One region of the Pseudoalteromonas sp. P1-30 genome, then DNA from elsewhere that is predicted to be linked to it. Evidence: predicted binding sites of a transcription regulator. Region 1 holds the regulator's gene; each other region holds the start of a gene.
The links. Region 1 encodes ArgR, which controls arginine synthesis, uptake and breakdown. Its sites were predicted from a motif close to ANTGAATANNTATTCANT; they were not measured.
Positions count from the first base shown of each region.

Region 2: the regulator ArgR is predicted to act here: its motif matches at 1,876-1,893, upstream of AN395_RS01450 (arginase family protein).
Region 3: the regulator ArgR is predicted to act here: its motif matches at 1,890-1,907, upstream of argC (N-acetyl-gamma-glutamyl-phosphate reductase).

Region 1 is NZ_LKBC01000002.1:325,209-328,465, forward strand. It holds gene AN395_RS04955 (Dyp-type peroxidase) at 1-881, shown strand, start outside; gene argR (transcriptional regulator ArgR) at 878-1,345, opposite strand; gene mdh (malate dehydrogenase) at 1,571-2,503, shown strand; gene ispB (octaprenyl diphosphate synthase) at 2,598-3,257, opposite strand, start outside.
Region 2 is NZ_LKBC01000001.1:324,711-327,967, forward strand. It holds gene cdd (cytidine deaminase) at 1-657, shown strand, start outside; gene udp (uridine phosphorylase) at 739-1,494, opposite strand; gene AN395_RS01450 (arginase family protein) at 1,930-3,039, shown strand; gene AN395_RS01455 (ABC transporter substrate-binding protein) at 3,160-3,257, shown strand, end outside.
Region 3 is NZ_LKBC01000007.1:50,851-54,107, reverse strand. It holds gene argB (acetylglutamate kinase) at 1-735, opposite strand, end outside; gene argC (N-acetyl-gamma-glutamyl-phosphate reductase) at 735-1,745, opposite strand; gene argE (acetylornithine deacetylase) at 1,964-3,115, shown strand; gene panP (pyridoxal-dependent aspartate 1-decarboxylase PanP) at 3,195-3,257, opposite strand, start outside.

The sequences.
Region 1 (3,257 bases):
GGATTTGTGCTGAAGCAAACTTACACGGTTTGCATTTATTTTTTAATGTATTTGATGGTCAAGACGAGTCATTGCGCGCAAAGCTTAAGCGCGTAAGCGCAATTGAAGAAGAGTTTAGTGATCAGTTCTCCGAAGCCATGCTCTCTTGCATGGTGGCTATAGGCGCGCAATATTGGCCGCATATACTACCTGAATATATCCCAAGCGAGCTGCAAAGCTTTCCTAATATAAATCACAGTGATTTTGTTATGCGCGTACAGCCATGTGATTTATTCATACAAATTCGCTCAGACCGAGAAGATGTTAATCACCTTTTTGCATTGCAAATATTAAAGTTGTTTTCGCCCGATGTAGAGCTGGTTGAACAAATTCGCAATTTTAGGTTTTTAGATGGGCGAGACTTTAACGGCTTTATTTATGCAGGCGACACCCCACATGGACGCCAAAAACGAATCACGGCACTGGTTAATAACCCCGACAGCTTTGAACACCAAGGCAGCTATATTCATGTACAGCGTTATAAGCATGACCTGAGCGTATGGCAGCATTTATCACTAAGCGAGCAAGAACACATTATGGGGCGCACACGTTTAGATAACACCTTAATTGAGCCAAAGGTAGATACTAGCCACGCGACTAGAAGTGAGCTAAAAGATGAGAGCGGCCAAGCAATACTGCTTAACCAAAGCATGCCGTATGGCGATGTTTACGAGCAAGGCATGCTAAGTATTACATGCTCAGCATCGGGAAGTGCGTTTGAAAAGGTACTTAACAGCCGCATAGGAAAAGGGGAGTGTTACGACCACTGGCTTGATTTTACTCAAGCCGATATGGGCTCAGCGTTTTTTGCGCCGTCAGTTAGTTTTTTAAAACAGCTTTAAACCGTATCAAATAAAATACGTACGCGCTCTAGTGTAATGTCTATTTCAGATATTTTTGCTGGCGCAATAAAAATAGTGTCATCTCCGGCAATTGTGCCCAATACACCATCAGCTTTGCCTAGTGAGTCTAATAAGCGGGCAATTAACTGCGCAGCGCCTGGGCTGGTGGTTATAATAATCATCATTTCGTTATGCATAATATCAATAACAAGCTGACGTAGTGGGCTTTTAGCAGTCGGTACGCCCATTTCTGCGGGTAGGCAATAAACCATTTCTTGTTTAGCATTACGGGTACGCACAGCGCCAAACTTGCTAAGCATGCGCGACACCTTACTTTGGCTTATATTGTCAAAGCCTTGCTCTTTTAATGCTTCAACTATTTCGCCTTGCGAGCCAAAGTTCTCTTCTTTTAAAAGTGCTTTAAACGCTTTTACCAGCGCTTCTTGTTTGTCTTGTGGTTGCATAGTCTTTATTCATTTTTGTTATTTATAATGCAAATTCTACACAAAAATGAATAATTATGCAGCAGTTGTTTAGTTAACTTGCCAGTTTGCTGCGATAAACCAACAAAGTTTACAACTATGGTCGAAAATATACCTGAAATAAGCAGGATAAATTTGTTTTTAGTCGCTAATTTCATTATCTTAAGAGCCACAAATATTTCCTACCTCAAATTACGGAGAATTCCAATGAAAGTTGCTGTATTAGGTGCTGCAGGCGGTATCGGTCAAGCGTTGTCTTTATTATTAAAAACAGGCTTACCAGCTGGTTCTGAATTATCACTTTACGATGTTGCACCAGTTGTACCAGGTGTTGCGGTTGACCTATCTCACATCCCTACAGATGTTAAAGTAGCAGGTTTTGGCGCAGACGATTTAAATAAAGCGCTTGAAGGGTGTGATATCGTACTTATCCCAGCGGGTATGCCACGTAAACCAGGTATGGATCGTGCGGATTTATTTAACGTAAACGCAGGTATCATCAAAACATTAGCAGAAGGCATTGTAGCTAGCTGTCCTAAAGCGTTAGTGGGTGTTATCACTAACCCAGTAAACGGCACTGTGCCAATTGTTGCTGAAGTATTCAAAAAAGCAGGTACTTACGACGCTAAGCGCGTATTTGGTATCACTACGCTTGACGTAATTCGTTCAGAAGCATTTGTTGCTGAGCTTAAAGGCGTAGACGTAGCAACCGTTAAAGTACCAGTAATTGGTGGCCACTCAGGCACAACCATTCTACCTCTACTTTCTCAAGTTGAAGGCGTAAGCTTCACTGAAGAAGAAGTAGCTACACTTACTCCACGTATCCAAAATGCAGGTACTGAAGTAGTAAATGCTAAAGCGGGCGGTGGTTCAGCTACATTATCTATGGGTGCTGCTGCAGCACGTTTTTGTATGTCTTTAGTTAAAGGCCTACAAGGTGAAGACGTAGTAGATTACGCATACGTTGCTGTTGAAAATGGCGATGCAGAGTACTTTGCTCACCCAGTACGTTTAGGCACAAACGGCGTAGAAGAAATTCTTTCTTACGGCGAGCTAAGCGCATTTGAAGAAAAAGCTAAAAACGACATGCTTGAAACTCTGAAAAAAGACATCAAAGAAGGTGTTGATTTCATGGCGTAATAGCCAAGTTATGCACAAAAAAGCCTGCTTATGCAGGCTTTTTTATTGCTCGAAAATTATGGCCCTTAAACACTAATTAAGGGAGGCTGCAAAGTTAGTGATCTCGCTCTACAGCTATACGCGCTAAGCTGATTAACGCTTGCTTGTACTGCGACTCTGCTAAAAAGTCTAAACAGGCAATGGCCTTGTCTGCTTCTTGCTGCGCCTTTTGCATTGTAAATTCAAGTGCGTTGGTTTGTTTAAGTGCCGTTAAAATAGCCTCAAGGTTATCCATACCATTGCAATGCTCAATGGCATCACGAATAAGGGCTCTTTGCTGATCACTGCCGTGCTTCATCGCATATATTAGCGGTAAGGTTGGCTTACCTTCTGCTAAATCATCACCAATATTTTTACCTAATTGGTCAGCGTCTGCGTTGTAATCAAGCACGTCATCAACTAACTGAAAAGCAGTACCTAAATGCATACCATATAAATTAAGCGCATCTAACACACTGTTATCTTGCTCGGTAATAATAGCTGCAAGCCCTGTAGCGGCTTCAAATAATTTAGCCGTTTTAGAGTAAATAACCTGCATGTAACTTGCTTCGGTGGTATTAGGGTCGTTGCAATTCATAAGTTGCAATACTTCACCCTCAGCAATCACGTTGGTGGCATCAGCAAGCACTTGCATAATTTGCATTTTGCCCAGCCCCACCATAAGTTGAAACGAGCGGGTGTAAATAAAATCCCCAACCAGCACGCTGGCAGCATT
Region 2 (3,257 bases), on a different contig from region 1:
GGTGATATAAATTTTTATTTTGGTGCGAATGTCGAGTTTGATCACCAAGCGCTTAGTTTAGTCGTGCATGCAGAGCAGTCGGCGATTAACAATGCGTGGTTAAATGGCGCAAAAAAAATACTAAAAATAGCAATTAGCGATGCCCCATGTGGTTATTGCAGGCAGTTTATGAACGAACTGGCTGATGCAAAAGAGTTTGATATTTTACTACCAGAGCAACATTTTAAATTAGCTGATTTATTACCGCATTCATTTGGCCCCACTGATTTAGGCAACGATTTTAGCCTGTTTAACCCAAAACAGCAGCAACACACATTTGCAGATACAACCCTTGATGAAAAACTAGCAGCCATGGCGCTAATGGCCTACGTACCTTACAGTAACAACTTTAGCGCAGTTAAAATAAGCACCTTTAATAATGGTGACTTTTACGGCAGTTACGCAGAAAACGCGGCTTACAGCCCAAGCCTTTCGCCACTACAAAGTGCGCTTAGTCAATTGTTTTTAGCGGGTCTTAGCTTTAACGATAAAACGATTAAAGCTATTACACTGTTAGAAACCCAAGGCCATGAAAACCAAGGGGGAGTAGCACGTGCGGTACTTGCAAGCTTTAGCAATTTGCCAGAAATAGAAGTGATTAGCGCAAAGCTAAGGTAACCAGAGCTCAGGGTAAGCTAAAAACAATAAAGCACAGCAATTGCTGTGCTTTATGCGTTTTATTAAAGCGCTAAAAAGGCATTAGCCTAATAGTACTTTTGCAGCTTCTAAAACCACAGCCACAGATTTTTTCTCAATTTCACCGTGATCAACGTTTGGAATTTCTTGGCGAGTACGGTTAACCAATACACCGGCAACACACGCCGCTTTAAGGCCTAGCGCTGCACACATGGTAAATAAGGTAGCAGACTCCATTTCGTAGTTCATCACGCCTAGGTTTTGCCACTCTTCACAGCTACCTTGTAATGACTTAGGTACATAACCCGAATGCGTATCGTAACGCTCTTGCCCTGGGTAGAATGTGTCGCTTGAGGCAGTAATACCAATGTGGAAGTCGATATCTAGGTTTTTACACGCTTGCACCATAGCTTGAGTCGCAAAAAAGTCAGATACCGCAGGGTAGCTAAGTGGTGCAAAGTGTTGGCTTGCGCCATCTAAACGCACAGACGCTTGGCTTACTAAAATATCACCTTCATTAATATGTGGCTGAATTGCCCCAGTAGTACCAATACGTAAGAAAGTACGTACGCCAAGCTGTGCCAGCTCCTCTACAGCAATAGAGGTTGAAGGGCCGCCAATACCGGTTGAACAAATCACCACAGAGTGACCATTTAACTGGCCTAAATAAACATGAAACTCACGTGTTTGAGCAAGGCAGGTTGGGTTGTCTAGGAATTGAGAAATGCGTGCAGCGCGATCTGGGTCACCAGGGACAATAGCAAGCTCAGCCCCTTTTAAATCGTCAATACATAATCCTAAGTGAAATACCTTTTCCATAACTAAGCCTTTTTATAAAAATTTGTTGTCAATCTAGCATCATTACGGCAAATGTAAACTAAGTACAGGACGTATGTCCGATGTTGAAAAATACTTATAAATGATGGCTTTATTCATTCACATTGAATATTAAATCAAAGGCTTAAAGTTCGTTAAAAGGCGGGTGGTTGACTTGTTTATTGAGAGTCTATATGTATTGATTATGGTGATAATTTAAATTTATCAATACGTGGTTTAAAGAGTTTTTAGTTATTTAATAACAAACAGTTACGGTTTTATTTTAGCTTTTTTTTAACGGCTTTTATATAAGCGCATAAATAATGCTTGAGCAATAAGTGAGCGCATTGCGCGTTATTTGCAAATAGGCCGATAATTTTAGTTTTTGCATAACTAATCAAAACCGCATGAATAAAACACACAAGTATAGGATTTATTATGAGCACACAATTTGACGCGTTTAAACGTAAAGTAGAGCACTGTTTATGTGCACCTGGCGATGGTGTATTTACAGTTAATACCGCGAAAGAGCGTAAAGCGGCATTACGTAATAAATTGTATGGGCAAAGCGAAAATGTTGATGTTTTGTGGCGCGATTCTTTAACACAATTACCCGAATCTCCTCACAAAGCGGTTATGTTAGGTATTAGCTCAGATTGTGGCGGCGGTATTTTACGTGGCGCAAACTGGGGGCCATTATTTTTACGCTCAGCCTTGATTGATCAGCAAACCCAGTGCCGCTCTTTTGATTTAGGTGATGTACGCGTTATCCCGCATTTATTACATGATAAATACTTAAACGACGCCACTATTTCAAACTGCCAAAAAGCCCTATACGGCGATAAAAACGATGATTACTACGTAAGCCCGCTTTCTATTACCGAAGATGTGTGTGACAGCTTTTACGCCACATTTAAAGATAAAGGCATATTTGGGATTGGGGGCGATCACTCAATTAGCTACCCGCTAACTAAAGCGTATTTAAAAGCTAAGCGCGAGCAAGGCAAACGTACCGCTATTATTCATTTTGATGCGCATACCGATTTATTAGTAGAGCGCTTAGGGATAGATTTATGTTTTGGCTCGTGGTGTACGCATATATTAGAGTTTTTACCTGCACCGCATCATTTAATCCAGTTTGGTATTCGCTCAAGCGGTAAACCTAAATCGCACTGGGAAAGCACCTTTGGTGTAAAACAACATTGGGCTAATGAAATTATAGAACGTGGTGCAAAAGCGGTTGCAGATGAAACCATTGCGCAGCTTAAAGCCGATAACGTAGATGAAGTGTATGTAAGCTTTGACATAGATGCACTCGATGCCGAATTTGCCTCAGCGACGGGTACACCAGAAGAAAACGGATTAACCCCGCAACATGCACTGGATATTTTACAAGCTATTGCCGATGAGTTTCCAATTACTGGCGCCGACATGATGGAAATAGCGCCATTTACCGACAGCTCATTAGTAGGCCAAGCAAGTTCAGAAACAACATTACGTGAAGGCGCTAAAATTTCAGCGTTCTTAATTAGTGCAATGAATAAATAGCAAGTTAGTCTTTAAAAAAATCTAGTCCTATCAGCGTATAGGGCTAGGTTAAAAACTAGCGGTTCGGTTACCCTCGGCTATAGTTGGTGTATATCTGTTTTAGTTTTGAGGCGAAGCTAAATGAAGCTGTACTTATTTTTGTTGTGTTTTGCATGCATAAGGCTCAATGCAGCTGAAATTACAATAGTGACCGAAGTATTCCCCGATTTTCAATACAT
Region 3 (3,257 bases), on a different contig from region 1:
CTGTAGCAAAGCAGTTAAATTGTCTGGCTTTTGCCAGCTGGAAATATACACACCGCGTCGTAAATGTTGGGCAGCGTGCAGGCTGGTCTTAACTTTGACCTCCATTCCGCCCAAAATTACCCCTTCATCAATTAAAGTATCAATGTGTTTTGTGTCAAGTTGATGTAACGGCTGCTTGTTTGCATCAAGTACCGCTTCTACATCTGTCATAAAAATAAGTTCTGCATTTAAGTTGCTAGCAATCGCTGCGGCAGCTTCATCAGCATTAACGTTGTACCAGTTACCTTGCTCATCAAACCCAATAGAACTCACGATAGGTAACCGACCAAGCTTAAGTAAATCGTTAACAATTGAATCATCATTACTTTCGCACTTACCTACTTGCCCAAGCGCTTTTAGCTTTTGAGACGCCATAACTCCGGCTTCATACAAACAGAGACCAACAGGTTTATGGCCTGCATTAATAGCTTGGCTTACCAGCTGCTTATTTGCACAGCCAGCCAGCGCCCCCACTATGTAAGGCATTTGCTCACTTGGGCTAATACGCAGTCCTTGGTGCTTTGCACTAGCAAAGCCTGCTTGTTTTAGCCAAGTGTCAACTAACGAGCCACCACCATGAACAATAACAAACTGATTATTTTGATCAGCGCTTAATACATTAAACAAAGCTTTTGCCGCGTTTTCAGTATTAAGTACAGCACCACCTAATTTAATTACCCACGTTTTAGTGCTCATTAAAAGGCTCCTTTTAAGCCAGTGGTGTGATCTAAATTCATTGATAAGTTAATACATTGCAAGGCTTGACCCGCAGCGCCTTTTAATAGATTATCTATCGCTGCCATAACAATCAGTTGAGAGCCTTGCTGCTGCCAACCAATATCAACATAGGGTTGTTTTAGCACGCTTTTAATAGATGGCACTTTATCAGCTAACAAACGAATCAACGGCTCGTTTTTAAGTACTTGATAAGCATCAGATACGTTTTCCTTGGTAACGCCTGGCTTAAGCTGTACATAAATAGTTTCTAAAATTCCACGCGGAAAATTACCTAAGTGCGGTGTAAATAACACCTTGTGGCCAAGGTGTTGTTCAATTTCAGGCCCATGACGATGGTTAAACAAACCATACGGGGCAAGCGATACTTCACAAAAGTGAGTACCTACGCTGGCTTTACGCCCTGCGCCAGTAACACCTGAAACAGCATTAATAATCACTTTTTCATCACTCAACAAGCCTGCCTGTTGCAACGGCTTTAACGCATTAAGCGCAGCGGTTGGGTAACAGCCGGCTACTGCCACAAGATTTGCATTGGCAATTGCACTGCTATTCCACTCTGCTAACCCGTAGGCTGCTTCGTTTAATAACTCAGGATGTTGGTGCTCAAAACCATAGTAAGTAACATACTCGTCGTTGCTAGCAAGGCGGTAACCGCCCGATAGGTCAAATACTTTTTTACCCATAGCTAAAAACTGCGGGGCTAAATCAACACTTACTTTGTGATCAGTACATAAGCAGATGTAATCGGCACTCGAATTTATGTCATCAAACGCTGATTCGCTCAGTGGTAGTAGAGGAATATCAAGAAGGTTTCTATGCTCTGGGTATAAATCACTTAATAATTTATGTTTATCTAAACTTCCCTCAGAGACATAACAGCCCGATAACGTTAAATTAGGGTGCTTAGCAACTAAGCTTGCTAATTCTGCGCCGCTATAACCGCTTGCGCCAATAATCGCTACATTCATTTTTTACTCGTTTATAAATTTACTACTAAATAGGTGTGGTGTTCGCTTACACTAGCTTAGATGCTAGCTAATACTTTTCTCAATGAATTGTTGATTATCGTCGCATTATCTTCATGGCTATACTTAATATATTTATGCTTAAAAAGTGAATTGATATTCATCATAAATACTTTTATATTGTTATGCAATTAAATTGAATAATTATTTTGGATTTTTTTATGTCTTTGCCGTCATTTATCTCTATGTACCAACAACTCATTGCAGCCCCCTCTATTAGTGCAATAGAAGATGAGCTTTGTATGAGTAATAAAGGGGTAATAGAGTTGCTAGCACGTTGGTGCGAAAGTTTAGGTTTTACTTGCGAAATTATAGAGTTAGAAGGTGGAAAAGGCCGATACAACTTACTTGCAAAGCGAGGGCAAGGCGATGGCGGCTTAATGCTTGCAGGCCATACAGACACCGTACCGTTTGACGATAGCCGCTGGAACCACGACCCATTTAAACTCACTGAACATAATAATAACTTATATGGGTTAGGTAGTATTGATATGAAAGGCTTTTTTGCTTTTGTATTACAAGCTATTAGTGAGCTTGATATAAAACAGCAAACACAACCTATTTTAATACTCGCCACTGCCGATGAAGAAACCACCATGGCGGGAGCGCAGCAAATTTGTAAGCACCCTAATTTAAAACCTGCGCGTTGTATTATTGGTGAACCTACTGATATGACTCCTGTATTTACTCACAAAGGACATATGAGCACGGCTATAAGAGTGATTGGCCGCTCAGGTCATAGTTCCGATCCCGAACGTGGTCTTAACGCCATCGAAGTCATGCATAAAGTGATTACAAAGTTGCTGATCTTAAAAGAGCAGTTAAAGAATAAATATTCAGTTGAACATTTTGAAATACCTTACCCTACCTTAAATTTAGGTAATATTCATGGTGGCGACAACGCAAATCGAATTTGTGGCTGCTGCGAAATGCACATAGACATGCGCCCGCTCCCAGGGTTAAGCATTAAAGACTTACAAGCTTTACTTATTGATGCTACCAGCGATATAAACGCGCAATACCCAAGCGCAGTGAGCGTAATTGATTTACACGAGCCCATTCCAGCTTTTAGTGGCAGCACTGATAGCGCACTCGTTAAAATGGCAGAAAAAATTGCAGGGGAAAAAGCCGTTGCAGTAAATTATTGCACAGAAGCTCCGTTTATTCAGCAACTTGGCTGTGAAACAATAGTCATGGGGCCAGGCTCAATTAATCAAGCCCACCAACCTGATGAATTTTTAGCAATGGAGAAAATAAACCCATCGCAAAAAATTATAACTGACATTATTAGGGCAAACTGCTTTAACGCTTAAAAAGAAGACTGTATTAAAACTCACAGCAAAAATAACAAAGGCGCCCATTGGCGCCTTTGTTTTAGTTTATATCTAGGCGTTACTGCATATACTTACTTAAGTACTTTTTAAATACAGGGTCTGTTTTAGCAAGCTCTTTTTG